Regions from separate parts of the Paraburkholderia sp. RL17-368-BIF-A genome, predicted to be linked through region 2. Evidence: riboswitches for the same ligand, from Rfam matches in the RefSeq annotation. Region 2 holds a riboswitch; the other holds the start of a gene.
The links. Region 2 has a riboswitch for thiamine pyrophosphate ahead of P0D87_RS23750 (FAD-dependent oxidoreductase). Riboswitches for the same ligand answer to the same signal wherever they lie in the genome.
Positions count from the first base shown of each region.

Region 1 (14,650 bases), on a different contig from region 2:
CCGCAGACATTCGCCGATGTACTCGGGCTGCTCGAGTTCGATGAAACGGTCGAACACCGCGCGCCCGATGTCGTCAGTCGCATAGCCGAAGCCGAAGGCCACCACCTCGAAATGCTCGCGCGCGGCTTCGAGCGTGCGCGAGTGCGTGCGGTAGATGGAATGCGCGCCGCCGAACCACTCGAGCACGACCAGCATCAACGGCTTCTTGCGCCGCTTTGCGTTGCCCGCCTGCTTCGCGTTCGCGTTCGCCGTGGCTGCTGCGCGCGGCGCCGCCACGTCGGTCAGGCCCAGTTGCGCGAGCTTGCGGCGCACCAGCACATTGATGTCCCGCTTGATCTCGTGACGGCGAGGCGTGTGTGCGTAGCTGCAGAACATGTAGGCGTTATGCAGCAAGGCGGTGGGCAGATCGTCAAGGTCGTCTAGCTGTTGCAGCTTGCCGGGCAGCCATTCGATCAACGCCTCACGCTTGACGTGCGCGCTTGCCGAGCCCTTGAAAACCGGCGCAAGCAGGACGAGCGCGAGGCACGCCGCGAGCACTTTGTCGTAAGCCCACAGCGCGGAAAACTCGAGTTCGAGCTCCGATTCCGTGGAATACAGCACGCACAGTTTCTCGACGAAGCTGTCGCCAGCCAGAAACTGCCGGTCTTGCGCACCGCGCGGGTTGAGGTGGCAGGCGACATGATCCGCATTGCCGAACGGCGTGGCGGAGAACACCAGGCCGACCCATTCGTGCAGCGTGAGAAAGAGCCTGAAGCATTCGACGGGCGGCTGGAATTCCGGATCGGCGAACAGCGTTGAAGCCGCGCTCGCGAGCCGCGTGCAGAAGCGCTGCTGTTGCTCCGCGGGCGTCAAGCCGCTCATGCCCGACGCAAGAAAGCTCTCGTCCAGCACGCCGCGCTTGTTCTGAAGCAGCGCGAGCGCGCACAGAAGCTGGATAGACGCCCGGATATGCTGCCGCGTAAAAACGAGCTGCTCGAAATCGTCGAGCGAGAAAGTGGGTTCGGCGGCTTGGCTGGCTTGGGTGGCGTCTTGCATCGGATAGCGAATGGCAGTTATGCATGACTAACTATCTTCAGGAAGCATTCTTGAATGCATTCCTGAAGCGTTAGCCGCGAACGGCGATTATCGCAGCCACCCCATACCGAATTTGCGCTGTCCGTCAGTTTCTGAATTTTCGGCAGTTTAAATGCGGCCTTACCTTCAGAACGCGTAGTACGGACCCGGTCCCGCCGACGTCGCGCGCGAAGCAATCGCCGTGTACACGCGCCGGCCGAAGAAGAACGGTAAGCCCCAGTCGAAGCCGCTCGCAGCCGCACCCGCGATATTGTTGAAGGCGTTATTGCCCGACGCAAAGAGAGCGCGCGAATTGCCGATAGCGAAGGTCACCGTGTTCGACGCGCCGTTCGTTCCGGCGATGCTCGCGCTCGCCGCTTGCGTCGAACTCGGGCAATACCAGAGGCCGCACTGCGGCAGTTGCGTGTCGCGATAGAAGAGCCCGTTCGAACCCGTATCCAGATAGCTTTGCGAAAAGGTCTGGCCGTTATGCGTCGTGCTGACGTAGCCGGTTTGCGAATTTCCCTTGAGCACGCCCGCGCTGCCGAGCGTGTTGTTCGCCTGGGTGTCGATGCCGAAGATCATCGAACCGGACACGGTCAGCGCGCCCCCGTCGGGGATCGCGGGAAGGTCGATCACCACGCCGTTGTTATCGAGTGCGAAGCGGCTGACCGGATTGGCCACCTGCTGCGCGAGCGGCTGGGCGCTTGCCTGGCAGGCGCCGCTCGCGTCGCAGTTGTAGTACCAGCGGGGCAGCGCGGCGTTCGCGCAGGCGCCGCCGCAGTCGGCCGCGAACACGCCGACGCCGAGAATGCCGTTGGCGCGCAGCGTGTCGACGGTGAGCATCGACGGGCCCGAGGCGGCGCAATCCGCGGGGACCGACGGCACCGAAGGGTCGGCGATCAGATGGATCGGGATCGACGCGGCCAGTTGTCCGGCCATGCGCACGTCGGCGCTGCGCACCGCGCCCCATGCATAGCCGCTGCCGAACACCGCGCATTCGCCCGATATGCCGCCTGATACGCCGCCTGATATGCCGCTGCCCGACGGCACGGCGTTCAGCGGCAGGGTCGCCGGCAACGCGGACGCGACAATGCGCAGACCGTGCGAGCCGGTGTCGACCTGAATGTTGTCGATGGTCGCGCAGTTGTCCGTGCCCGGCTGGCAGACCGTGACGCTCGTCGTCAGCATGTTGCGCGTGAGGCGCGGCGCCGCGTGCACGACGATCGGCTGAACGTTCGGCGTATTCGATTGCGGGACCGAGGTGCTGCTTGGGCTCGACGCGGCAGGCGGCGCTGAGGCAACAGGAGCGCTAGCCGTGCCGGCTGGCGCGCTCGCGCCGGAGGCGGTCGCGGTGTTGCCGCCTCCGCCTCCACCTCCGCAAGCCGCGAGGACGGTGCAGACGGAGAGCAGGGCGCAAAGGGAAGGAGTGGGTTTCATGGCGTCAGAAGGTCAGCGGTTGGTTTGTTGTGGTTGTTGCTGCTTGCTGCGGCGCGTTTCGCGGCTCGAGCGCCCGCTCGGAGAGGAAGTCCCCAGGCCCATCCACGCTGCGACAGACCGGCTTTCTCGGCGTGGGGGTATCGACCCGCGGACGCATCCAGGCGCGAGCGGATGCCCGTCAGCGAAGATCGTCGGCGGTCACGCCCGGCGGCAACGCGCCGGGCAGCCAGGCGCGGCCCGCGTAGCCGCGCATCGGCCCGCCCGACTCGACGACCACGTCTGGCCGCACGACGCGCGACGCGTGCAGATTCCCGTCCGGCGCCGTTGCCGCCTCCGCGGCTCCCGTGCGGTAAGAGTCGGCGTACTTGCCGAGCAGGCCGGCCAGATCGGGCATCGTCGGCCCTTGCCAGGTGTAGGCGACGATTTCGCCGCCGTTCGTCGCGTACTCGTTGATGGTCGTGTTGCCCGCATCGGTCGATGTGCGCAGCCGCAGCGCGCCGTTCAGCAGGCTTTGTTGTGCGCTCTCGCCTGATTTGGCCGCAATCACAGCGCCGAGCTGCGCGCAAGCGCTCGCGCTGCCGCATAACGCGGTCGCGGCAATAAGAGAGGCGGCGACATGATGAGAACGATGTTTTTTGTACATGATGAGGTCTCCTGCGCGCTGCTTCTGGGTTTTGTCCTACGTCAATTTGAAGATAGCACCCGCGTCGCAAAACTAAGCGTGGTGCGCGTTTCATCGCATGACGTCATCCCAAAATTGGGCGGATGCCGAATCGAAAAGTGCCTTTTAAAACAATGTTCTGACGACAAACTTGCAGATGTCTGACAGACCATTAGGAATAGTTGTGGAACGTTAAATGTGGCCCGGCAACCGAGCGCGGACAGCGGGCAAACCCCAGTTTTTGCACAGGGCCCGCCGGGATCGGTAAAATGTTGGGTTGATCCACGGAAACTTGCCGTGGCGTAGCGGAAGGATTCCCCGAACATGACTCATCTTCGTCTTACCAAGCGGTTTGCAGTAATGCTGATGGCAGGCGGGCTGGTCGCCGGCTGCGGCACGTCGTCGCCGACCAAAGTCGACTACAAGAGCGACTCGAAATCGAAGCAGGCTTCACTCGCCGTCCCGCCGAACCTGATCGACGAGACGGCCGATCAGCGTTCGCTGCCTCCGCAAGGCGGCGAAACCTCGTTGTCCGCGCTGCGTCAGGTGCAGGCCCAGGCACCGGCGGCCAACACGGTGTCCGTCGTGCCGGCCGTGAGCGGCATGCACATCCAGCGCGACGGCACGGAAAGCTGGCTCGTGATCGACAGCAAGACGCCGGCAGAGGCATGGCCGCAAATCCGCCGCTTCTGGCAGGAGCAGGGCTTCCTGCTGGTCGTCGATCAGCGCGACAAGGGCGTGATGGAGACCGACTGGAACGAAACGCACGCGCAAATCAACGACGGGCTGATCCGCAGCACGCTGTCGAAGGCGATGGGCAATAGCTACGTCACGTCTGAGCGCAACAAGTACCGTACGCGCCTCGAAACGGCGCCGAACGGCGGCACGTATGTGTTCATCAGCCAGAAGGGCATGCGCGAGGCGCTGACCGGCACGAACAACGATTCGAGCACGTGGCAGCCCAAGGCGAACGATCCCGGCCTCGAGCAGGAATATCTGAAGCGCCTGATGGCGGCGCTCGCGCTCGCCGATTCGCGCGCGAAGTCGGGCGGCGCCGACACTGCGGCGTTGTCGCCGGCTGGCGCGCAGGTAGCGCCCAATGCCGCGGCGAACGGCGCGAAATCGGCGGCTGCGGCCACGGCGGCGCAGAACGTGATGCTGTCGGCGCAGCAGCCCGTGCGCGATCCGGATGCGGCGAACGGGCCGGGGCAGTTGTCATCGAACGAACTGACGCTTGGCGAACCGTATGATCGCGCCTGGCTGCGCGTGGGCCTCGCGCTCGACCGCAGCAACTTCACGGTCGACGACCGCGATCTGACGCGCGGCCTGTACTTCGTGCGCTATGTCGATCCGAAGGACATGACGTCGGCTGAACAGGGCTTCTGGAGCCAGGTGTTCCACGGCAAGAAGGAGAAGGTCGCCAAGCAGTATCGCGTGAACGTGCGCGCGCTGACGCCGGACCAGACCCGCGTGGCCGTGGTCGACGACAAGGGCGGTCTCGACGAAAGCCCGCAGGCAAAGCAGATCCTGACGCTGATGGCCGATCAGTTGCGCTGAGGCAAGCGCGCCGCTGCGGCAGCGGCGGCAAGCTGTATGAAAAAAACCCGTCCGGGACATTCTTGTCCCGGACGGGTTTTTTTTATGGCTGTGGCCTATCCCAACACTGTTCCGCGATTCGACGTCACGTTACTCCGCTGACGTTACCCCGGTGACGTAACTCTCAGAGGCGTTGCGGCAGCGTGCCGAAGCCATCACACGCCACGAAAAATGCAGCGCAAATTCAACGAGTTACCGCCAATCTCTCGCGTTCAGTCCCAACTGGCATACATGCTGCTTTAGAAGTACATGGGGCCGGATTCCCGTGGCCTCACCCAGGCGAAGTCCCTTCTCAACCGCGCTTTTCATTCCATCGAGCATCGGCCGTCAAGCCGATGCCGAGCCCGATGACGGCCGCGCGCTCGACGCGCGGCCTCGGTGGCCCCGTCGCCTATCCTCGTAGGGCGACGGTTTTTGCCCGCACTCCGGTGGAGTGCGGGCTATTTTTTGCGCCGACCCACGCGACCGACGCAACGCGTTCACGTATCGGCGCGCCGCGTCCCCAGCCACGGCAAGCGCTTGATGACGCCCGTCGCCAACGCCGTGCCCACCAGAATCACGCCGCAGCCTTCGAGCATGCCGGCCGACACGCCTTCGCCCAGAAACAACGCGCCCCACAAAATGCCGAAGATCGGAATCACGAACGTGACGGTGATTGCCCGCGCCGGTCCCGCGACCGCGATCAGGTGGAAGAACAGCATGTAGGCGACGCCCGTGCACGCCACGCCGAGCGCGATCACCGCGCCCCACGCGTGCAGCGAGACGGGCGCGCTCGGCCAGTAGATCACGGCGAGCGGCAACAGCACGATGGTCGCGCCTGTCATGGTGCCGGCCGCGACGGTCAGCGCGTCGACGCCGGTCAGGTAGCGTTTCGTGTAATTGGCCGCGATGCCGTACAGAAGCGTTGCGCCGAGCGCGGCGCCCGCTGCGAGCGCGGTGGTCAGCGGCGTCGCTGCCGAGCCGCTCGGCGTGGCGATCTGATCCCACACCAGCATCAGCACGCCGAGGAAACCGATCGCGAGGCCGAGCGTGCGCAGTCCGGTCAGCCGGTCACGCAGCCAGACGAACGCGACGAGGCCGCCCCACAGCGGCGTCGTCGCGTTGATCACCGACGTCACGCCGGCGGACAGCGTCAACTCCGCATATGCGAACAGGCAGAACGGCGCGGCCGAATTCAGAATGCCCACCACGAGAAGCGGGAACGCCCGCGTGCGCAGGATCGTCGCGGATTGTTGCAGCGGACGTCGCGCGAGCAGCACGACGATAAGAAACGCGGCGCCGATGCCGACGCGCAGCGCCATCAACGGAGCAACGCCGAAGTCGGTCACGCCGACGCGGATAAACAGGAATGACGCGCCCCATAAGGCCGCGAGGATCAGCAACTGGAAGAGGTTTTTGGCATTCATTATGGTGGCGTCGCGCGCGGTTGAGTCGAGACGCCTGTGCATCGTAACAGCGCGATTACCCGAAACGTTTCACGTCTGAATGAAACGGCAAGTATCGGGAGAGGACGTCTGACACACGTGATCGTAAGCGTCGCGGCGAGGCGCGCATAGCGAGCAATTCTCACGCTGATGTGAGAAATATTGCGATCACCGGGAGGGAGGAAGATGAGGCGCCGGTGCGACCGGCGCCTCGCTGCTACGAGAAAAGTTTTCGGTTGCATGCCTGGCGGCAGAGCAACCGCCAAAGCCGCCCAACAACCGTCAATGCGGAATCATCCCCTGCAGCACGTTTTGCTGCAGCCACACCAGAATGCCGAGCAGCACGGTCAGCAGAATCGAGTGCTTGAAGGTCTTCGCGAACACCACGCCTTCCTTGCCTTTCAACTCGGTGGTCGCGACGCCCGTCGAAATGTTTTGCGGCGAAATCATTTTGCCCATCACGCCGCCGGACGAATTGGTCGCCGCCATCAGCACCGGGTTCAGGTTCAACTGATGCGCTGCGACCACCTGCAAATTGCCGAACAGCGCGTTGCCCGATGTGTCGCTGCCTGACAGAAACACCGCAACCCAGCCGAGGAATGCGGACACCAGCGGAAAGAACGGTCCGACGGACGCGACGCCGAGTCCGAGCGTATAAGTGAGACCCGAGTAATTCATCAGATACGCGAGTCCGACGATGGTCGCGACCGTCAGAATCGCGATGCGCGTCTGCACCCACGTATCGGCGATGGCCGCGCCGAATTCGCGCGCGCCGAGTCCGACCACGAGGCTCGTAATGATAGCCGCCACCAGAATCGCGGTGCCGGTCGCGAGCGGCTGGAAGTCCCAGATCGCGCCGTACGGCGTGTTGTACAACGTGATGAACACGGCCTTGTCGAGCCCCGGCCAGGGAATTTTCACGTCGCCGATCAGGAAGATTTTCGCCACCGTCCAGACGATCACCACGACGGACACGATGATCCACGGATACCAGCCCTGGCCGCCGGCGATCTTGCTGCGCACTTCGCCGGCCCGGTCGATGTCGATCGCGAACGCCGGGTCGACCGCCGGCTTCCACACGCGCAGGAACGCAATGGTGACGATCAGCGAGACCATCGACGACAACACGTCCGTCAGACTGTAGTTCACATAGTTCGACGAGACGAACTGCGTCAGCGCGAAGCTCGCGCCGGAGATCAGCAGCACCGGCCAGATGCGCAGCATGTTGCGAAAGCCGGCGTACACGGCGATCACATAGAAGGGCAGCAGCAGCGCGAAGAACGGCAACTGGCGGCCGACCATTTTCGCGAGCAAATCGGCCGGCAGATGCGTGACCGCGCCGAGCACCGTAATCGGCACGCCGAGCGCGCCGAATGCGACCGGCGCGGTGTTGAAGATCAGCGTGAAGGTGAGCGCCTCGAGCGTCGGAAAGCCGAGCAGGATCAGCAGCGAACTGGTGATCGCGACCGGCGTGCCGAAGCCCGAAATGCCCTCGAGCAGCGCGCCGAACGAAAAACCCACCACGACGAGCACGACGCGCCGGTCGTTCGGCAGATTGTCGATCATCCACATGCGGAAGGCGGCGAAGCGGCCGGAGCGCTGCGCGATGTTGTACAGCAGGATCGCGGTGAACACGATCCACATGACCGGCCAGCACGCGAACACGGCGCCCGCCGCGACGGAGTCGAGCGCGAGCCCCACTGGAAACTTCCATCCGGCAATGGCGACGATCAGGCCGACGACGAGTCCGGCGAGCGACGCCTGCCACGCAGGCCGGCGCGCCCAGCCGAGCAGCACGAGCACGACAATGATCGGCAACGCCGCGACGAGAAACGACGCAAGCAGTGAATCGCCGATGGGGGTGAGTAGTTGATGAAACATCACGTCTCCTTCGTTGTTGTTCGAAATCGACGCGAGATTGCCAATGACGGGACGCGTCGCTGGTGCAGGACGGATGAGCGCCGCCGGGCACGAAAGCGCCAGGCGGCTCGCTTTTAAACGCTTACTGTGTGAGGCTTAACCAAGCATAGAGCCCGAGGCCCGCGCGTCAAGAAGGGAAACTACGGGAGGAGCGAAAGCTCAGTGATGATGACCGTGCCCGCCGCCGCCCCACGACCAGCCGAAGCCGATCGACACGGCCGGCCCATACCAGCCCGGATAGCCGTAGCCGTACCAGGCCGGATAGACCGGTGGCGGATAGTAGGCGGGATAAGCCGGCGCAACGTACACCGGCGGCTGCGCGACCACATACGCGGGCGGCGAAGTGGCCGCGCCGGGCTGCGGCTGCTGGCCATATTGCGCCTGCGCCGACTGCTGCTGCATGGACTGCTGGCCCTGCGAGTCGCCGGTCGTGCCGAGCGGCACTTCACGCTGGGCAGCGCTCGCGGGCACGGTCGCGTAATACGACGGATAAGCGGCGTAATAGCCGGGGTAGTAGCCGTACGGGTAATAGCAGCCCGACAGCAGCAACGCGCTCGCAGCGCCGCTCAACGCGAGCCGGCCGCGGCCGATGCGCCGGCGAGGCGCAACCGTCGCGAACTGCATGCGAATAGTATGAAAAGTGTCGATGACGCGGGACTTCATGGCGCGCTCCAGTTTGCAAACAACGCAGCCGACGCCGTCGTCGGTACGTTATCGCACGAGCTTACGCCGACGGCGCGCGAGGAGGTTTGCAAAACCGTAACGGCGTATTTCGCCTCATTGCAGCCGCGCGTTGCGGCTCTTCATCCAGCGCCGTTTCGATGCGGCACATCCGCATAGATTGTGAGCAAAGCGGACGGGGCATGGCGCCCGGTCCGCTTTGCCCGGTCATACGAGGCGATTACTTGCCGACCTGGTTGCCGATCACGCCGCCGACGGCCGCGCCGCCCAGCGTGGACAGCGCGCTGCCGCCGATCACGGCACCCGCCGCGCCGCCGACGCCCGCACCGATCGCGGTGTCCCGCTGCCGCGTCGTCATACCCTCGCACGCGGAAAGGCTTGCGACAACCGCGACGATCATCGCAAGCGAACCTATCTTACGAATCGATCTCATGATGTTGACTCCCTGTTGTAATTCGAAACCGCCTGTCGTTATTGTTCGTTCGCTTTGATCTTATCGCCGGAACCGGTTTCCAGATGTATGCGGTTGTCAGCAGACTGACGGTTTCGTAATCAAATGTTTCCCTGTTTGCAGCATCGCGTGTGCCTGACCTAAGGACGAAAAAAGGCCCGCAAGCGCGGGCCTTTGCGTGGCGGAAGGTTGCGCGCGCATCGAGTGGGCGACGGCATGCGTCCCACGCGATGCGCGAACGCATCACTGCCGCTGATAAATTTCAGCGCCTTTCTTCATGAACTCGATCGACTTCACTTCCATGCCTTTCTTCAGCGCTTCGTCGTCGGTGACGCCTTGCTGCGCGGCGAACTCGCGTACGTCCTGCGTGATCTTCATCGAACAGAAGTGCGGGCCGCACATCGAGCAGAAATGCGCGACTTTCGCGGAATCTTTCGGCAGCGTTTCGTCGTGGAATTCGCGCGCCTTGTCCGGGTCGAGGCCGAGGTTGAACTGGTCTTCCCAACGGAATTCGAAGCGCGCCTTCGAGAGCGCATTGTCACGCACCTGCGCGCCCGGATGACCCTTCGCCAGATCGGCGGCATGCGCGGCGAGCTTGTACGTGATGATGCCGGTCTTCACGTCGTCCTTGTTCGGCAAGCCGAGGTGTTCCTTCGGCGTGACGTAGCAGAGCATGGCCGTGCCGAACCAGCCGATCATCGCCGCGCCGATGCCCGACGTAATGTGGTCGTAACCCGGCGCGATGTCGGTGGTGAGCGGCCCGAGCGTGTAGAACGGCGCTTCGTCGCACCATTCCAGTTGCAGGTCCATGTTCTCCTTGATCAACTGCATCGGCACGTGGCCGGGGCCTTCGATCATCGTCTGCACGTCGTGCTTCCACGCGATCTGCGTGAGTTCGCCGAGCGTCTTCAGTTCGCCGAGCTGCGCTTCGTCGTTCGCGTCGTAAATGGAACCGGGACGCAGGCCGTCGCCGAGCGAGAAGGCCACGTCATACGCCTTCATGATTTCGCAAATGTCTTCGAAATGCTCGTACAGGAAGCTTTCCTTGTGATGCGCGAGGCACCACTTCGCCATGATCGAGCCGCCGCGCGACACGATGCCGGTCATGCGCTTCGCCGTCAGCGGCACGTATTGCAGACGCACGCCCGCGTGAATCGTGAAGTAATCGACGCCCTGTTCAGCCTGCTCGATCAGCGTGTCGCGGAAGATTTCCCACGTCAGGTCTTCGGCCTTGCCGTTGACCTTTTCGAGCGCCTGATAGATCGGCACCGTGCCGATCGGCACCGGCGAATTGCGGATGATCCACTCGCGCGTTTCGTGGATGTGCTTGCCGGTGGACAGATCCATCACCGTGTCGCCGCCCCAGCGGATCGCCCACGTCATCTTGTCGACTTCCTCGCCGATCGAAGACGTCACCGCCGAGTTGCCGATGTTCGCATTCACCTTCACGAGGAAGTTACGACCGATGATCATCGGCTCGCTTTCCGGGTGATTGATGTTGTTCGGAATGATCGCGCGGCCGCGCGCCACTTCCTCGCGCACGAATTCAGGCGTGATTTCGGTGACGCCGTTCGGACCGAACGCGCTTGCACCGAACGCCTGGCCCGGATGCTGGCGGCCCATCATCGCGGCGAGCTTTTCGCCGTTCGGGCCGCTCGTCTTCAGGCTCTCCAGATATTCGGCGCGGCGCTGGTTTTCGCGAATCGCGATGTATTCCATCTCCGGCGTGATGATGCCTTTACGCGCGTAGTGCATCTGCGAAACGTTCTTGCCGGGGATCGCGCGGCGCGGCGTGCGATGCAGGCCCTGGAAGCGCAGGTCGGCAGTGGCCGTGTCGGCCGCGCGTTCGCGGCTGAAGTCGCTCGACAGACCCGTCAACGCTTCCGTGTCGCCGCGTTCCTCGATCCAGCGCTGACGCAGTGCGGGCAAGCCGGCGCGAATGTCGATCTTCGCGTCGGGATCGGAGTAGGGGCCCGACGTATCGTAGACATAGACCGGCGGATTCTTTTCGCCGCCGAAGCTGTCGGGCGTATCCGCCTGGCTGATCTCGCGCATCGGCACGCGGATGTCGGGACGCGAGCCCGTCACGTAGACCTTGCGTGAGTTGGGCAGCGGCGCGACGGCAGCTTCATCGACGTGGGCGTCGGCGGAAAGGAACTTCGGATTGGCGTTCATGCATGTTCTCCGTGTGTCGGCCGGAGTTAAGCGCAATGACGCCTTGCTCCGGTCCCATTCAATGTGGGGCCGCTAAGCAGGAGACGAGATGGAAGTAGTCGGAATTCGCGAGAGGTGAGGCTAGAGACTGGCTGCGAAATCCGTACGCTTCCCTGCGCTGGCATTATCCAGATCAGGTTCAAAGGGTATTTCTCACCCACGTGGCACGGACCTCCGACTTCCGTGCAACGCAGGACCCCCGCGTTAGCAGCGCACACGATACACCGGGCGGGCGCTGCTTGGCAACCCGCGCGCGATGCGTGAGTGCTAATGCGGGGCAGCGCGCGGTGGTTTGCTTCGGCGGCTGCGGGCGGGGAATCGCTGCGCTCTCGCATGCGCGATTTGCGCACTATGCTTGTAGTGACGCGGCATGCAGAACGCAGAACGCGGAATGCAGCACGCTATGACGCGCCGCAGCACCGGCACGCGTTGCTTAACGCGTGAAATCGTCCGCAGCTTCCGGCTGATACAGGATTTTCTCGAGCTTCAGCACTTTTTCGGCGCCGCTCGGCGGCATGAAGTGAATGTGCTCGCCGCGCTTCGCGCCGAGCAGCGCGAGGCCCACCGGCGAAAAAACATTCAGGCGGCCATGAGCGAAGTCGGCGTCGGGCGGATAGACGACCGTCCACGTCATCTGCTCGCCGCTGCTTTCGTCGACGAGCGTGGCCTGCGAGTTCATCGTGACCACGTTCGCCGGAATTTCGCGGGAGTCCACGATCACGGCGCGCTCCAGTACGTCGTCGAGCATCTCCTGAAAACGGGCGTTCGCGCCGGGCGCGGCGGCGTGCTTCTCAAGACGCGCGACGTCGAGTTCGGTGAGGTAACACTGCTTGGTCCTTCTGGTCGTCTTCACGGCGGCTACTCCAATTCGATCTGCAATCTCTGTACGAGAATAGGTCATGCGGATGGGATCGGCCCGGCGCTCCGACAGTCCCTTGAGGGACGACGCAGCTTCAGGCAAGGAGCAGGCTGCGTCAGTCGGGGTGCCGGGCGGCGAGAAGCGGAACCGTTGCCGGCAGAAGCGTTCGCGACGGTTCGCCGGCCCTTTGCGGCGCGAGTTCCACGCGCGCGCAGCCGGTTGCGCCACGAGGGCGCAAGCGGGTGAAGGCACGGGAAGTCGGGAAGCGCATGAGTGGCCGGCGGTTATCGAATGAAGTGGGTGGCGCGCCGCTTGAAAACAGAGTCATGAGAAGACCACAGCAAAGCGGCGCGATCGACACAAGCATGTTAGCACGGCGTCTTTCAGCGACCTTGGCAGACATTTCGTTGTTGTAAGTCGCAGTGTAGAAAGTTGGCGACATCGCGCAAGCACGCGTGGACGCCGCCCGCAAACAACACAAAACAAACGGGCGAAAAAAATTTGCGGCGCGGTGTCATAACCGGCGACGCGCTTCGACAAACGTGCAGATCCTGATCGGAGCACGTCATGCAAACAGTCATCAAACGCCGCGCGCATCGGCCGTTCAAGCGGGCCGTCGCACTCGTTGCCGCGCTCGCGTTGTTGTGCGCGAGCGGCCTCGTGAGCGCGGCGAGTGCGATGTGCAGCGCGCGCAGTCCCGCTCATCGCGTGGCGCTCGTCGAGCTTTACAGCAGCGAAGGCTGCAATAGCTGTCCGCCCGCGGACGCATGGCTCGGTCAATGGAAGAACAGCGGCGCCACGCGAAGCGTCGTGCCGCTGGCGTTGCACGTCGACTACTGGAACGGTCTCGGTTGGACGGACCGTTTCTCGCAGCACCGTTTCACCGAGCGTCAGCAGACGCTTACCGATCTTGCCGGCGGCCACACGATCTATACGCCTGAAGTGTTCGTCGGCGGACGCGAGTTGCGGACGTGGTCGCAGCAGGACAGTTTCCAAAGCCGCGTCGACAAGCTGATCGCCGAGCCGGCGCAGGCGAACATCGCGCTCGACATGAAGCCGCAGCCAGGCGGCGCGTTCGATCTCGCGGCCCGCTTCGACAGCCGGACTGCGGATAGCGCAGCACGGCTCGACGCCTATGTCGCCGTCTATGAAAACGCGCTGAGCTCGCAGGTCGGCGCGGGAGAAAACCGCGGCGCAACCTTGCATCACGAGAGAGTGGTGCGGCAGTGGATCGGGCCGGTGCCGCTCGTCGGCGGCAAGCTGCAGATTCGCCGCGATATACGGCTCGACAGGGCGGACGCGAGCGCAAACGCCAATCCGTCAGTCGATAAATTCGGCGTTGTCGCCTTCGTCGAAAACGCTGCAACGGGCGACGTGCTGCAAGTGGCTGATCTACCGCTCTGCCATTGAACGCACAACGCACGCCGCCAATCACAGGAGAGTCTCATGGCCACGCCTCACGTCGTTCGCGGCAACGCGCCGCCTGCCACGCCCGCGAGCGGCGCAGTCCATCCGCTGTGGGTGCGCGTCACGCATTGGCTCAACGCACTCGCCGCGATCGTGATGATGCTGTCCGGCTGGCGCATTTACGACGCGTCGCCGGTCTTTGCGTGGTTTCGTTTTCCGACGGAAATCACGCTCGGCGGCTGGCTTGGCGGCGCGTTGCAATGGCACTTCGCCGCGATGTGGCTGCTGGTCTTCAACGGCCTGATTTATCTCGCGATGAATCTCGCGAGCGGACGCTTCATGCGCAAGTTTTTCCCGATCTCGCCGCGCGCGGTGTGGCGCGATTTCATCGCCGCGTTGACGGGCAAGCTCTCGCACGCGGACTTGCGGGTCTACAACGCGGTGCAGAGATTGGCCTACCTGTTCGTGGTTGTCGATCTGATCGTGCTGGTGCTGTCGGGGCTCGCGATCTGGAAGTCGGTGCAGTTTCCGCTGCTGCGCGAACTGATGGGCGGCTACGACAACGCACGCATCGTCCATTTCTGCGCGATGGCGCTGATGGCCGCGTTCATCGTCGTGCATCTCGCGATGGTCGCGCTCGTGCCGCGTTCGCTGCTCGCGATGTTGCGCGGCCGCTGAGCCCAACCTTCGAAATGTTACGGATACCGAATCATGGATAAGCCATCTGACAAATTGCCGGCAAAACGCGCCGGCAAACTGGACCGCGAGTCGATCCTCATTGACGCGAGACGCGAACTGTCGATTCCGTCGCGGCGTCTGTTCGGCAAGCAGTTGTTGTCGCTCGGCGGATTGTCGCTGCTCACAGGCTGCTCGCTAACCGACGACGACTCCGTCAACAAGTTTCTGACGGCCGTGTCGCGCCTGAACGATCGCGCGCAAGCCGC
Region 1 is NZ_JARESN010000013.1:185,900-200,549, forward strand. Features, by position in the region: gene P0D87_RS22450 (glycosyl transferase family 1) at 1-1,035, opposite strand, end outside; gene P0D87_RS22455 (DUF3443 domain-containing protein) at 1,201-2,493, opposite strand; gene P0D87_RS22460 (DUF2844 domain-containing protein) at 2,672-3,136, opposite strand; gene bamC (NlpB/DapX family lipoprotein) at 3,479-4,711, shown strand; gene P0D87_RS22470 (DMT family transporter) at 5,230-6,156, opposite strand; gene P0D87_RS22475 (L-lactate permease) at 6,457-8,055, opposite strand; gene P0D87_RS22480 (hypothetical protein) at 8,254-8,757, opposite strand; gene P0D87_RS22485 (YMGG-like glycine zipper-containing protein) at 8,996-9,208, opposite strand; gene thiC (phosphomethylpyrimidine synthase ThiC) at 9,470-11,401, opposite strand; TPP riboswitch at 11,533-11,651, opposite strand; gene P0D87_RS22495 (GreA/GreB family elongation factor) at 11,874-12,293, opposite strand; gene P0D87_RS22500 (DUF1223 domain-containing protein) at 12,867-13,709, shown strand; gene P0D87_RS22505 (cytochrome b/b6 domain-containing protein) at 13,746-14,384, shown strand; gene P0D87_RS22510 (molybdopterin-dependent oxidoreductase) at 14,418-14,650, shown strand, end outside.
Region 1: another riboswitch for thiamine pyrophosphate. It lies ahead of thiC (phosphomethylpyrimidine synthase ThiC); the one in region 2 lies ahead of P0D87_RS23750 (FAD-dependent oxidoreductase).

Region 2 (14,650 bases):
TAGGCTTGCGCGAGACTCGCGAGCCCGGCCGGCAGATTGAGAACTTCGAATGCGCCGCCGCGCGCCTGAGCGGCCCGCCGCCATGCGAGAAGCACGGCCAGCGCCGATGAATCGAAGTGCGTGAGCGGCGCGCAATCGACGCCGCCCGCGCCCGCTGCGATTCGCTCGAGACCCGCCGCGAGCGCGGCCTTTGCGCTCGCGTGGGTCAGCGTCGCGCCGCTCGCGAACCGTTGAGCGACGGGGCTCAGCACTTCGCTCACGACTGCTTGCCCGCGGCGAGTTGCTGATTGCGCTGCGTGAGGAACTGGATCAGTCCGTCGACGCCCTTCTGCTGGATCTGCTCGCTGAACTGCTGCTGATAAGCCTGGATCAGCCACGCGCCGAGCACGTTGATGTCATACACGCGCCAGCCTTGCGGCGTCTTGTACAGACGGTAGTCGAGCTCGATCGGCGAACCGTTGTTCATCACGACCGAACGGACCACCGTGTCCGTGTCGTCGGGATTCATGCGGAACGGCTTGTACTGGATCTGCTGGTCGCGCACCTGCGCGAGCGCGCCCGAATACGTGCGGATCAGCAGCATCTTGAACTGTTCGACGACCTGGCTCTGCTGCTCGGGCGTCGCCGTGCGCCAGTTGCGGCCCATCGCCAGTTGCGTGGTGCGGCGGAAGTCCGTGTACGGCAGGATCTTTTCGTTGACGAGACGCGTGATGTGCGAAATGTCGCCCTGCTGGATCGACTTGTCGGCGCGCACCGCGTCGATCACCTGCTGGGTGACGGTCTTGACGAGCACGTCGGGCGCGCTGCTGTCGACGGCTTGCGCCGATGCTCCAACACTCACGAAAGAGAACAACGCAGCAAACAACGGAATCAGAAAGAATTTTTTCATATCGAGCCTTGCTTAAAAAATAGTGCAACCGTTTGAGGCGACATTAACACGCGAGTTCAGCGGCAATCCATGCGCAAACTGCGAGAGTCGTATCGATCTGTTACGGCCGCGCCCGCACGCTCAACGCAACTTGAACGACGGCAAGTTGAAGCGCGTGGGCGGCACCAGTTGACCCGCCGGAATCTGCGTGGTTTCCGGACCGCCGTTGAGGTCGAGCGGCGGCGTTTCCGCGCCCGAAGCCGCTTCGGGCGCCGAGGCGCCGTTCGCCGTTGCAGCGGCTGACGCGGCTTGCGGCGGCGTCACGGCGCTCACACCGGATGCACCGGATGCAGCCGACGCCTTGGCGGCAGCACCGCTCGTTCCCGCCGCGCCCGCGGTTCCGGTCACTGCACCGGCCGGCGCGCCGGCGGGCGTGCCGTCGACGTCTTCGTACTTCGGCAGCGGCGCTTCATCGCCATAGTTCGGCAGCGCCTGCGACTGCTTGCCGTCCGACAGCAGATACTCGCGGCGTTGCAGATATGCGTTGCGCACGAACGAATACTTGTCGAGCGCGGCGCCTTCCAGCACGTCGCTCGCATTCAGCAGATTCGCACGCGTATTGACGATGTTCAGACCGTACAGCGCCCAGCTCAAGCCCGCCGGATCGACGTAGCTGAGCGGGTTGATATAGTAATTGCCGATCGAGCCGACCGCGTCGCGCGCGGTGCTCGGCCCGAACAGCGGCAGCACCAGATACGGACCGGCAGGCACGCCGTAGTGGCCGAGCGTCAGGCCGAGGTCGTTGTCGTGCTTGGGCAGCTTCGCGAGCGTCGCCACGTCGAACAATCCGCCGACACCGAAGATCGTATTGATCACGATCCGCATGATGTCCTGCACGCCGTCGGTGATCTTCAGTTGCAGCAGGTTGTTCGCCGCAATGTAGACGTCGCCGATGTTCGAGAAGAAGTTCGTCACGCTGTCGCGCACCGGCTGCGGCGTGATGAACACATAGCCCTTCGCGACGGGCTTCAGCGCGTACTGGTCGAGCTTGTCGTTGACCGTGAAGATGGTGCGGTTCAGGCCTTCGAGCGGATCGCCCTTGGTCGGCGTCTGCACCGTCGTGCAACCGGCCAGGATCGCGGCCGCAACCGCCAGTCTACCCATCCGGAAGACGCGCGCGCCCCCGGCCTGTAAGGTCTGCATTGTTGTTCTCCTTATTGACCGGCCGAGCCGGAAGCGGGCACCGCCGCCGCGGGTGCCGGAGCGGGTGCTGCCGCCGGTGCCACCGATGCGGCGCCCGGCTTCGATGCGCCCGAATCGGCCGCTTTGCTGTAGAGGAACTGTCCGATCAGGTTTTCAAGCACGATTGCCGATTGCGTCATCGAAATGGTGTCGCCGGCTTTGAGCATCTCGGTATCGCCGCCCGGTTCGAGGCCGATGTATTGCTCGCCGAGCAGCCCCGACGTCAGGATTTTCGCCGACGTGTCTTTCGGAAACTGATACTGCTTGTCGATGTCGATCGTCACCTGCGCCTGATAGGCGTTGCTGTCGAAGCCGATCGACGCGACCCGGCCCACCGTCACGCCCGCGCTTTTGACGGGCGCGCGCGCCTTCAATCCGCCGATATTGTCGAACTTCAGCTTGACCGGATAGGTCGCCTGGAACGACAGCGAGCTCATGTTGCCGGCCTTCAGCGCGAGAAACAGCAGCGCCACGAAACCCAACACCACGAACAGGCCGACCCAGAAGTCGAGAGCAGTCTTTTTCATCGTCATCCCAAAGTGAATCGCCGCGCCGCCGTCGCGCCGCCGCGCGCGCTCAGTGACGCGCCGCAGCGGCAAAACAGGCAACGCAGTCTTAACTGAACATCAGCGCGGTCAGCAGAAAATCGAGGCCGAGCACCGCGAGCGACGCATACACGACCGTCTTCGTCGTGGCGCGCGACACGCCCTCGGGCGTCGGCCGCGCTTCGTAGCCCTGGAAGAGCGCCACGAACGTCACCGCAAGGCCGAACACCACGCTTTTGACGACGCCCGCGCCGACATCGCGCCAGACGTCCACGCCGCCTTGCATCTGCGACCAGAACGCGCCGGCATCGACGCCGATCAGCAGCACGCCGACCACATAGCCGCCCGCGATACCGACCGCGCTGAAAATCGCCGCGAGAATCGGCATCGCGATAATGCCGGCCCACAGACGCGGCGCGACCACGACCTTGACCGGGTCGACCGCCATCATTTCCATCGCGGTGAGCTGCTCGCCCGCTTTCATCAAGCCGATTTCGGCGGTGAGCGAGGTGCCCGCGCGGCCGGCGAACAGCAGCGCCGTGACGACCGGCCCGAGTTCGCGCACGAGCGAGAGCGCGACCAGCAGCCCGAGCGCCTGCTCGGAACCATAGCGATTGAGCGTGTAATAGCCCTGCAAGCCCAGCACGAAGCCGACGAACAGCCCCGACACTGCAATGATCACCAGCGAATAATTACCTACGAAGTGGATCTGCTTCGTGACAAGCCGCGGACGGCGCAGCAGCGGGAAGAATTCAACCAGCAGCCGGAGAAAAAAACGCGTCGCGTAGCCGGCCGTGCCGAGCCCGTCGAGCACCACGCGGCCGACCGAGGAGATCAATGTGCCGATCATGACCGCCCTCCGCCGACGCCGAAGTCCGCCGCGAGCGGCGTTCTGCTCGGATAGTGGAATTTGAACGGACCGTCCGGCGCGCCGTCGATGAACTGCCGCACCGTCGGATCAGTCGACGCGCGCAGTTGCGCCGGCGTGCCCTCGGCATGAACGCCGCCGTTGGCGAGGAAATACACGTAGTCCGCGATCGCGAACGACTCCGGCACGTCGTGCGTGACCAGAATCGACGTCGCGCCGAGCGCCCGGTTGAGCGCGCGAATCAGGTTCGCGGTGATGCCGAGCGAGATCGGGTCGAGGCCGGCGAACGGCTCGTCGTACATCATCAGTTCGGGGTCGAGGGCGATGGCGCGCGCGAGCGCCACGCGCCGCGCCATGCCGCCGGAAATCTCCGACGGCAGCAGGTCGCGCGCGCCGCGCAGGCCGACCGCGTTGAGCTTCATCAGCACGAGGTCGCGGATCAGTTCCTCCGGGAGATCGGTGTGCTCGCGCAGCGCAAACGCCACGTTTTCGAACACCGACATGTCCGTGAACAGCGCGCCGAACTGGAACAGCATGCCCATCTTGCGGCGCAGCGCGTACAGGCCGTCGCGCGTTTGCGCGCCGACGTTTTCGCCGTGGAACAGAATCTCGCCGCGCTGCGCGCGAACCAGACCGCCGATCAGCCGCAGCACCGTTGTTTTGCCGCAACCCGAACCGCCCATGACCGCGACGACCTGGCCGCGCGGAAAGCGCAGGTTCAGGTTCGACAGGACGAGCCGGTCGCCGTAACCGAAGTCGACGTCGCGCAGCTCGAGTAAGGTCTCGGATGGGGAAGACACTGAGTGACAATCCTTTTGCACGGAAGGCCGAATTATAGGGCCATCATGCAAATGTTGCCGTGAGGCGCCCTGTCCCTTAACCAATCATGACGATTATTGCGTAAAAGCTTGTTGCAGTGCGGCAACGGCGGCCGCCGGATCAGACGCTTCGGTGACTGCGCGCACCACGGCCGCGCACCCGACGCCCGTCGCGAGAACCTCGGGCAGCACCTGCAAATCGATTCCGCCGATCGCCACCAGCGGCACGACGCCGTCCAGCAGCCGGACGTAGCGCGCGAGGCGCTTCAGACCCTGCGGCGCGGTCGGCATCACTTTCGTCGTGGTCGGGAACACCGCGCCGAGCGCGATGTAGCTCGGACGGAAGTGCAGCGCCTTCAGGATTTCGTAGAAACCGTGCGTCGACAGACCGAGCCGGATGCCAGCCGCGGCCAGCGCCGCCAGATCCGCCGTGTGCACGTCTTCCTGGCCGAGGTGCACGCCGTAGGCGCCCGCATCGAGCGCGGCCTGCCAGTGATCGTTGATGAAAACCTGCGCGTCGTGCCGCTTTCCCGCCGCCACGCAGCGGGCAATCTCGCGCTGAAGCTCGTCGGCGGGATGGGCGGACTTGCGGCGCAGTTGCACCGTTTTCACGCCGTAGCCGACCACGCGTTCGACCCACTCGGCGCTCGGCAGCACCGGATAGAGTCCGAGCCGCTCGGGGCAGCGCAGGAACGGCTGCGCCGGCGCTTGCGGCAAACCGGCAAGACGCGGAAAGGCAGCCAGATCGCAGGGGAAGGAGTCGCCCGCGGCGTTGGTCCGCGTTTCGTCGCCGTCGCGCCACGCGAGCGCCAGCACGAGCGCGTCGTGCGGATCGAAACCGCAGTCGAGGAACGCGGCGAGCGCGGGAATCCAGTCTTCCGCGAGATGACCTTCCAGACGGTACTTTTCACCGCCGAGATGCAGCGTCGCCTTGTTCTCGGCGGCCTCGACCACCGCGGCGCCCTGCACGAGCCAGCGCGCCATCTGTTCGCCGTGCCGCGCGGCATCGGCGAGCACGATCAGATCGCCGCCATTCGGCTGATCCGGCGCGGTCAGGCAGATGCGCCACGGCGCGTGCGTCGGCGGCCAGTCGCCGAGACGGGCGCGGATGCGTTCGGTCGCTTCGGTGAGTTCGTCGGCGGGCGGCCAGAACAGGTCGCGGTCTTTCAGGGCCAGGGTCTGCGTCATGCGGCGCTCCCGTCCTGATGCCAGAACGGCATGCCGACCACCGGCGTGCTCGCGTGCGCACTTTCGCGCTCTGCCATCGGTCCGGCGAGAAACGCCTGACGGCCCGCTTCGACGCCCAGCGCAAACGCGCGCGCCATCGCGTCGGGATGCGTGGCCTGCGACACCGCCGTGTTCAGCAGCACGCCGTCGAAACCCCACTCCATCACCTGGGCCGCGTGCGACGGCACGCCGAGCCCTGCGTCGACGATCAGCGGCACGTCAGGCAGCCGCTCGCGCAACACTCGCAAGCCATACGGATTGATCACGCCCTTGCCGGTGCCGATCGGCGCGCCCCACGGCATCAGCGCCTCACAGCCGGCGTCCAGCAGACGGCGGCCGATCACCAGGTCTTCGGTGCAATACGGCAGCACCTTGAAGCCGTCCTTGACGAGCTTCGCCGCCGCCTCGATCAGGCCGACCGGATCGGGCTGCAGCGTGTAGTCGTCGCCGATCAGTTCGAGCTTGATCCACTCGGTTTCGAAGATTTCGCGCGCCATGTGCGCGGTCGCTACCGCCTCGCCGACGGTCAGGCAACCGGCCGTGTTCGGCAAAAGCGGCACGCCGTGGCGCTTGAGCAGATCGAAGAAGCCGGCTTCGGCGCCGCCTTCGTTCATCTGCCGGCGCAGCGCGACGGTCACCATGCCGGGGCGCGCGGCGTCGATCGAATCGGACAGCGATTGCAGCGACGGATAGCGCGACGTGCCAAGTAGCACCCGGCTCGCGAAGGGTTGGCCGTAGAGCGTGAGCGCGTCGGCGGTTTGGGGGGAAGTCATTTGCATCATCTGGTCTCCGGCAAGGCGGGGCGGGCGGCGATTCTCGTGATCGTGCGTGGTCGTGCGTGGTCGTGTTCGCTCGTCTGCGATTGCGTGAACGGCTGGCTTGGCTTGGCGCGGCAACGCGCTCAACCGCCGGCCACGGGCTGCACGACGTCCAGCTTGTCGCCCGGCTGCAATGCACGCGCCGCATGCTGCGTGCGCGCGACGAAATCGCCGTTCAGCGCGACGGCGAACGGCGGCCGCGCGCCGTACGCGGCGAGCGCATCGGCGACAGTCGCGCCCTCGGGCAGCGACAACGGCTTCTGATTGATATGAATGTCCATGGTGTTCGAATACGGTTCAGTCGATGGCAATTGCGCAGGCGTTCGCAGCGTCGCGCCGGCAACCGGTGCTCACGCGGGCTCCCGCGCGCGCTGCTCGTGGAACAGTTCGCTCCAGCGCGCGGCGCGCCGCCAGTCCGCGAACGCGTCGGCGTCGCCGATGCGTCCGTCCAGCAGCGCCGCCGCGAAGCGCGCGGCTTCGTCGGCGACCTCGGGCACGATCATGTAGCCATGCCGGTACAGCCCGTTCACGCGCAGCGTCTGCGCGCCGTCCCACAATAGCGCCGGCCGATGATCGGGCAAGGTCGGACGGCACTGCGAATTCAGTTCGAGAATGCGCGCCTCGCCGAAGCCCGGATGCACGGAAAACGCCGCGCTCAGCAGCTCCAGCGCGGATCGCACGCTGACGGGCGACATGTCCTCGCCTTCCACCTCGGTGGCGCCGATCACATACAAATCGTCCTGCTTCGGCGCGATGTAGAGCGGATAGCGCGGATGCAGCAGCCGCACCGGCCGCGTCAGATTAATGCCGGGCGCGTGCACGCGCGCGACTTCGCCGCGGATGCCGCGCAGCGTCGGCAGCACGGGTTTCGCGCCGAGACCGCGGCAGTCGATGGTGATGCGCGCAGGCGGCAGCGCCCCATCGAGCACGGGCGTATTCCAATGCGTTTGTACGCCGCGTTGCCCGAGACCCGCCGCCAACGCGCGCAGCACCTGGCGATTGTCCAGTTGACCTTCGCGCGGCAGCAGCCAGCCCTGATTGAAGCGCCCCGCGAGCGCAGGTTCGGCGGCACCGAGTTGCGCGCCGGCCAGCGTGACGAAGCCGCCGTCCAGCAGTTCGGCCGGCGCGTTCGAGCGCACCCGTCTTTCGAACAACGGCGCCTCGGTCCGATCCGCGTGATGCCAGACGACGAGCGTGCCATTGCGCTGGAAAAACACCGGCTCGGGCAGCCCGGCCAGCACTTGCGGCCAGGTTTCGAGCGATGCGGCGCCGAGACGCGTAATCAGAAGTTCGGCGCTGGCGGCTTCGGCAAGCGGCGCGAGCATGGCGGCCGCGACCCACGCGGCAGCCTGCGAGCCGTCGGCGTCGCCGCGCTCATAAAGCGCCACGCGATGTCCTTCTCCGGCGAGCCGCCACGCGACGAGGCGCCCGCACAGACCGCCGCCGAGCACAGCGAAATCGGGTTGTGCGGCGCGGCTCATCGTGCGCGCTCCGCTTCGATACGACGGACAAAAGCAATGCAGCGCGCGTCAAGAACGGCGCGACAAGGAGCAAAACACATAACTGAACAATAGGCGGTCATCGAGTCCTTTCCGTACGGCCGACAAAAAGCGCGTACCCAGGACGAAACCGGCGGGCAAGGCCGGCCAGGCAACATGCGTACTCCAATGAAGTACGCCGCCCGGCGGGGAATGGAAGACTGGCTGCTTCCGGAAACTTCCCGCGCCGGTATTACCCGGATCGGGTGCAAAGGGTCTCTCTCAGCCTCGCAGCCGCAGCGTGAGAATCACGCCGCTCAAGTGCAAAGCACCCCTGTTTCGTCGAAGGTCATTAGACCATAAAAGGCGCGGCGCTCGCAAACGAGCGGCGCATCGCGCCGCGCGCGGCTTGATCCGGCACCACCTTTTGCGCCTTACGCTTTAGCCGGATGAGCGGCCCACCGCTCTGGCACAATGCCACGAGAGATGACGCGGAAAACGCGGCATCGCGCGAACGGTCGGCGGTTATGTCGCGGCGGCGCTCGCGCAGAGGCGGCAGCAATGACTGCCGGCTTCGCGCCGGCGCCGCGAATTAATTTTCGCTTAAGGGCTTCGCGCCAGAATCGGCAGTCGCCGCGGCGCCCGGCCGTCAGCCGCCGTGACCGCGCAGATACGCACAGACAAGACACGACAGATACGAAGACCCGCGAGGGGTCGGCCCGCGTGGACCGGCCCGAATCGAACAGCACTCCCAGGACGCTCATGACAACGAATACTTCTGTCAGCCCCGCGCTGCCGCCCGACGAGAAAGTCTCCGCATGGAGCCTCATCAAGCCTTACTGGGTGTCGGAAGAAAAAAAGACGGCGTGGGGCATGCTCATCGCGATCATTGCGATGAACCTCGCGGTGGTGTGGATCAACGTCCGCCTGAACCGCTGGAGCGCCGACTTCTATAACGCGCTGCAAACCAAGAACGTACGCGACTTCCCGCATCTGCTGATGATCTTTTCCGGGCTCGCGTTCGGCTACATCATCCTCGCGGTGTACGGACGCTATATGCGCCAGATGCTCGGCTTTCGCTGGCGTCAGTGGCTGACCACGCGCTATCTGAACGAGTGGCTGCACGACAGCGCGTTTTACCGGATCGAGCGCGACCGCCTCGCCGACAACCCCGACCAGCGGATCAGCGACGACCTGCAGTCGTTCGCCACCACCACGCTGTCGCTAACACTCGATCTGCTGTCCACGGTCGTCACGCTCGTCTCGTTCATCACGATCCTGTGGGCGCTGGCCGGCGCGCTGACCATCACGCTCGGCGGCGTGCCGCTGCACATTCCCGGCTATATGGTGTGGGCAGCCGCGCTGTACGCAGTGGTCGGCTCGCTCGTGATCCAGAAAGTCGGTCATCCGCTCGTGCCGATCAACTATCAGGCGCAGAAAGTCGAGGCCGATTTCCGTTTCGGCCTGATCCGTCTGCGCGAGAACGCCGAGCAGATCGCGTTCTACAACGGCATGGACACGGAGAAGACCAACGCCCATTCGCTGTTCGGCCGCATCCGCGATAACTGGTGGCAGGTCATGAAGTACACGAAGCGGCTCACCTTCGTGCTGAGCTTCTACGGTCAGATCGCGATCATCTTTCCGCTCGTCGTCGCCGCGCCGCGTTATTTCGCGGGCGCCTTCACGTTCGGTGTGCTGATGCAAATCTCCAGCGCATTCAACACGGTCAGCGATTCGTTCTCGTGGTTCATCAACAGTTACTCGACGCTGGTCGAATGGCGCGCCACGGTCAACCGTCTGCGCGAATTCAAGCGGGTCGTGCATGCGCCGCGTCTGAAGGAATCCGTCTCGCCGGCCACCGCGCACGGCGGCATCAACCTGCATTTCGTCGACGCCGACAAGCTCTCCACCGACGGCCTCCAGCTCGCGCTTCCGAACGGCAGCCCGCTCTCGCGCATCCGCGACATCGTGATTCATCCGGGCTCGCGCTGGCTCGTGCGCGGGCCGTCCGGCTCGGGCAAGAGCACGCTGATGCGCGCGCTCGCCGGCTTGTGGCCGTTCGGCGATGGCGCGATCGACGCGCCGGTCAACGCCCGCATGATGTTCATTCCGCAAGTGAGCTACATGCCGATCGGCACGCTGAAGGCGGCGCTCGCGTATCCGTCGGCGGCCGACACGTATACCGACGAGGAATGCCGCGAGGCGCTCGTCGTTTGCCACTTGTCGCAATACGCGGACCGTTTGCAGGAATCCGCGCACTGGACGCGCGTGCTCTCGCCGGGCGAGCAACAGCGCCTCGCCGCCGCGCGCGTGCTGCTGCACAAGCCCGACTATCTGTTCCTCGACGAAGCGACGAGCGCGCTCGACGCCGAGAACGAAGCGCGTCTCTATCGCCTCTTCACCGAGCGGCTGCCGAAGGCGGCCATCGTCAGCGTCGCGCATCGCGAATCGCTGGCGGCGTTCCATGACGAAACGCTCGAAGTCGAGCGCGCCGGCGAAGCGGTCGCGGCATGAACCCGGAGAGCGCCGCAGCGAGCGAAGCCAGTGCGGGCTTTGACCGCGTCGTGCTGATCACCGGCGCGGGCTCCGGCATCGGCGCGGCGCTGGCCCGGCGGATCGCCGCGCCGCGCACCGCGCTGATGCTGCACGCACGCGGCGCCGAGCGCGAGTCGCGCGAGCGTCTCACGCAGGTTGCCGCCGACTGCAGCGCGAACGGCGCGGCCTGCGCAACGGTGACGGGCGACCTCGCCGAGCGCGGCGCCGCGGAACACGTGGTGCATCAAACGCTCGCGAACTTCGGCGCACTCGATCAACTGGTCGCGAACGCGGGCCATGCGCAGCGCCAGACGCTCCAGGCGCTCGATTCCGATGTGCTCGGCGCCGCATTCGCCGCGATGCCCGCCGCCTTCGCGGCGCTCGTGAAGCGCGCAACGCCTGCGTTGGAAACCTCGAAGCGAGGCCGAGTGATCGCGTTGAGTTCGTTCGTCGCGCATCGTTATCGCGCGGATACGCCGTTTGCCGCGACCGCCGCGGCCAAGGCGGCGCTCGAGTCGCTCGCGAAAACCGCAGCCGCCGAACTCGCGCCGCATGGCGTGACCGTGAATTGCGTCGCGCCCGGCTATACGCGCAAGGACCGCGGACCGAGCGCCGATAACGCCGCCGTGTGGACGCGTGCCGCGGAATCGACACCGCTCGGCCACATCGCCGAGCCCGCCGACATTGCCGCGCTGATCGCCTTCCTGCTTTCCGACGAGGCGCGTCACATCACCGGCCAGGTGATCCACGTCGACGGCGGACTGACGCTCGGCTGATTCACACCGCCGCGCGCAATTCGCCAACGCACTCGCACCCGTACTCACATTCGCGCGAGCCGCGGCAAGATCCCGAAACGCGCGAGAACACCTCGAAAGCATTTGCGAAGCGGGCAAGCTTTTCAGCCCTTTGAAACGAGCCCGAAACAGCGACGATAGTCGTGCGCGCCGTCCCCTGCGGCCCGCACGCCATCCACTGCTAACGGACTCTCGCTCATGTCATTCGATCGCCGCTCTTATCCTTCGATTCACCGGCTCGGCCTCGCTCTCTCCGCAGCGGTGCTGCTCGGAAGTGCCGCTCATCTTGCTCACGCCGCGCAAACCACGCCGCCGAACGAACCCGCCGACGTGTGCCCCGCGCTCAGGCACATCGTCGAAGCATCCGACTACAAGCAATTGCACACGCAACCGGCCGCGCAACTGCCGGGCGTCGCGAGCGCCGAAGACTGCCGCGCCAACGCGCACGCGTACGACTGCCACTGGCGCGCGCACTGGCAAGCCGACGGTGTCGTCAACGATCCGCTCGAGGAAATCGGCGCCGACATCGCCGCGTGCTTTCCGAACGTCGTGCATGACGTGAACACGCCGACGCGCCAGCATTTCATCGTGACGACCGCCGAGCGGCGCGTGAATGTCACTGCGAGCGTGCAAGGGCAAAACGAGTTGCGGCTGCGCGTCGCGCGCTGAATGCAGACGCGTCGAGGACGATGCGCGTTCCGCCGCATTTCGCTTCGCTCGGTCGATCTCCATGATCGACTTAATCGCCCTGGCTCCGCCTCATGACCTTCCTGACCACCACACGCGCTAACGCTTTGACGCGAGCCCCTCGCGCGGCCTGGGTCAGGTTGCGGCGGCCGAGCGCGCGGTTCGTCGCCTGTACGACGCTGACGGTCGGACTGAACGGCTGCGCGTGGACGCTGATCCAGGCAGCCGACGCCACTGGCTCCGTGATCCAGGCCGGCTACGCGATCGCCGCGAACTATTCGTCGCCGACCTTCGTGAGCGGCCGTCCCGCGGATGTGCGGCACGTTTGCATCGAAGTGAACACTGCTGTGTCGGTCGGCGATTTCGTGCCGGCGCTGCAACTCGCGCTCGATCGCCGCGGCATTCGTTCGGATGTCTACAATCCCGGCACCTCGCCCGCCGGCTGCGAGGCGCGCCTCGTCTACAACGCGGCGATCGACTACGGCCGCCGCTCGTTCAGCGACGACGCGATCCAGTATCTGTCGGTCATCGACCTGACGCTCGTGCAGAGTGGCCGCATTCTCGTCACCGCGCGCTACCAGACGGGCGGCCTGAACAGCGACCGCTTCTCGTCGGCGTCGACCAAGCTCAATGGGTTGATCGACAAGATGGTGATCGACCGGACCGATTTCGGCCGCGAAACACGGCAGACCATTCAGACCTCGCAGGTCAACTAGCCGCATGCCGGTTGCTTTCTCTTACGCGAGAAAGGATTGGAAAGCGTTAGCCGCTTTGCTGCGCGCGCGCGGATCACTAAGATGACCTGAATGAACCAATCCATTCTGGTCGTCGACGACGACCCCGTCGTACGTGAGCTCGTCAGCCAGTATCTCGAAGGGCGCGGCTTCAAGGTTGCCACGCTCGAACATGGCATGGCGCTGCAGCGCAAACTTCAGGACGAGCGTCCCGCGCTGGTCGTGCTCGACATCATGATGCCCGAGCTCGACGGCATCAGTGCGCTGCGCGCGCTGCGCGTGGCGGGCGACGACATTCCCGTGATTCTGCTGACCGCGCGCGCCGATCCGATCGACCGTGTGATCGGTCTCGAACTCGGCGCGGACGATTATCTCGGCAAGCCCTTCGAACCGAGTGAACTCGTCGCGCGGATTCGCACGGTGCTGCGCCGGCGCGGCTCGATTGCGCCGAGCGCGCCCGAGCAACGCGCGCCGTATCGCTTCGGCCGCTTCGAGGTGAATTTCCCGGCGCGTGAATTGCGCCGCGACGGCGAACGCATCACGCTGCGCTCAAGCGAATTCGCAATGCTGAAAGTGTTCGTCACTCACGCGATGACCGTCCTCACTCGCGCGCAACTGCTCGAAAAACTGCACGGCAATAGCGAGACGCATCGCAACCGCAGTCTCGATGTGTCGATCTGGCGTTTGCGTCGGCTGATCGAAGTCGATCCGTCCGAGCCGCGCTATGTGCAAACGGTGTGGGGACGCGGCTATGTGTTCGTGCCGGACGGCGAGATCGGCGCGGCCGAGCGCGGAGCGGGCGCGGCTGCGCAGTGAGCGCGTTCGTTGACGCCGCCTCAGAAAGTCAGCACGCTCAAAAACATTCTCTGCAGCCAGCCCATCGTCGTCGCGTCGGAGATCATGCCGGAGCCGGCCTGCTCGATGCGCGCATTCGCGACCTTGCTCGACGCGACGTAGTTGCCTGTTTCGATATCCTTAGGATTCACCACGCCTGACAACCGCAAGCGGTCGCGGTTGCCGCCCATCGAAATCACCTTTTCGCCCGACACGACCAGGTTGCCGGTCGGCATCGTGCCGATCACGGTCACGGCGAGCGTGCCGGTCATCGCGCTCGCGTCGGTGAGACTGCCTTGTCCTTTGAATTCCGTGCTGGCCGAGCCGATGTTGAAGAGCCTCGCGAGCCGCGCGGCGGCGCCCGTCGATTTATCGGCGGCATCGGCGGTGATGCTGCTCGCCCGGCTCGCGGCCGCCGTCGAACTGTTGTTCCCGCTATACGACTCGGACAGACGGATCGTCAGCACGTCGCCGATGTGTTGCGCGCGCGGCGTCTCGTACAGCACCATCAGCGTGCCCGCCTGATAGATCGCGCCCTGCGTGTTGACGTTCAGCGGCGCGGACACGAGCGGCGGCGCCATCGGTGTTTCGACAATCGACCTCTGTCCGCTCGCGCAAGCGGACACACATGCCGCCGCGCATAGCGCGACGGAAAAACGTAGCGTAGGCATCGGGTTTACTCCCTCGCTGAATGGTGCTGATCCGCGCATCGGCGCCGCTGCATCAACCGGCTTCTGCATCGCTCGCCTGCCACTGCCGCACGACGGACTTCACCCACGCGTCCGAACCCTTCAGCAGATAAGTGAGCGTGCCGTTGCGCGTGCCCGGCAGGAAACACAACGTGATCGAACTGACCGCGTTTTCCCACACGTAGACCGGCAACGCGCCCGGCGACGACACGTTCCGCGTCGCATGACGCGGCGGGCCGTAGCGGTCCGCGAGCGCGTCGCGCAGATCTTCGGCGGTGACTTCGTCGATCACGAAGGAAATCTCGTAGAGCCGCAGCGCGCTTTGCCCTTCGATGCGCGCGAAACGCAGCACATGCTCGGCCGCCGGCGCACCGTCGACGACCGCTTGCGACAGCGCCCAACCGTTGTCGTCGCGATGCGCCCACCGGCACGCGACGGTCAGACTCTCGTGCGACTTCAGCCGCATGCCGAGCGCGCCCGCCTGCACGTCCGTCTCGCAGACCGGCACGCTGC
Region 2 is NZ_JARESN010000015.1:87,937-102,586, forward strand. Features, by position in the region: gene P0D87_RS23705 (STAS domain-containing protein) at 1-260, opposite strand, end outside; gene P0D87_RS23710 (MlaC/ttg2D family ABC transporter substrate-binding protein) at 257-889, opposite strand; gene P0D87_RS23715 (MlaA family lipoprotein) at 1,010-2,071, opposite strand; gene mlaD (outer membrane lipid asymmetry maintenance protein MlaD) at 2,083-2,637, opposite strand; gene mlaE (lipid asymmetry maintenance ABC transporter permease subunit MlaE) at 2,726-3,493, opposite strand; gene P0D87_RS23730 (ABC transporter ATP-binding protein) at 3,502-4,323, opposite strand; gene thiE (thiamine phosphate synthase) at 4,417-5,529, opposite strand; gene P0D87_RS23740 (thiazole synthase) at 5,526-6,341, opposite strand; gene thiS (sulfur carrier protein ThiS) at 6,470-6,667, opposite strand; gene P0D87_RS23750 (FAD-dependent oxidoreductase) at 6,737-7,867, opposite strand; TPP riboswitch at 8,087-8,210, opposite strand; gene P0D87_RS23755 (ABC transporter ATP-binding protein/permease) at 8,627-10,378, shown strand; gene P0D87_RS23760 (SDR family NAD(P)-dependent oxidoreductase) at 10,375-11,175, shown strand; gene P0D87_RS23765 (hypothetical protein) at 11,392-11,862, shown strand; gene P0D87_RS23770 (hypothetical protein) at 11,955-12,596, shown strand; gene P0D87_RS23775 (response regulator) at 12,687-13,430, shown strand; gene P0D87_RS23780 (flagellar basal body L-ring protein FlgH) at 13,451-14,119, opposite strand; gene P0D87_RS23785 (hypothetical protein) at 14,172-14,650, opposite strand, start outside.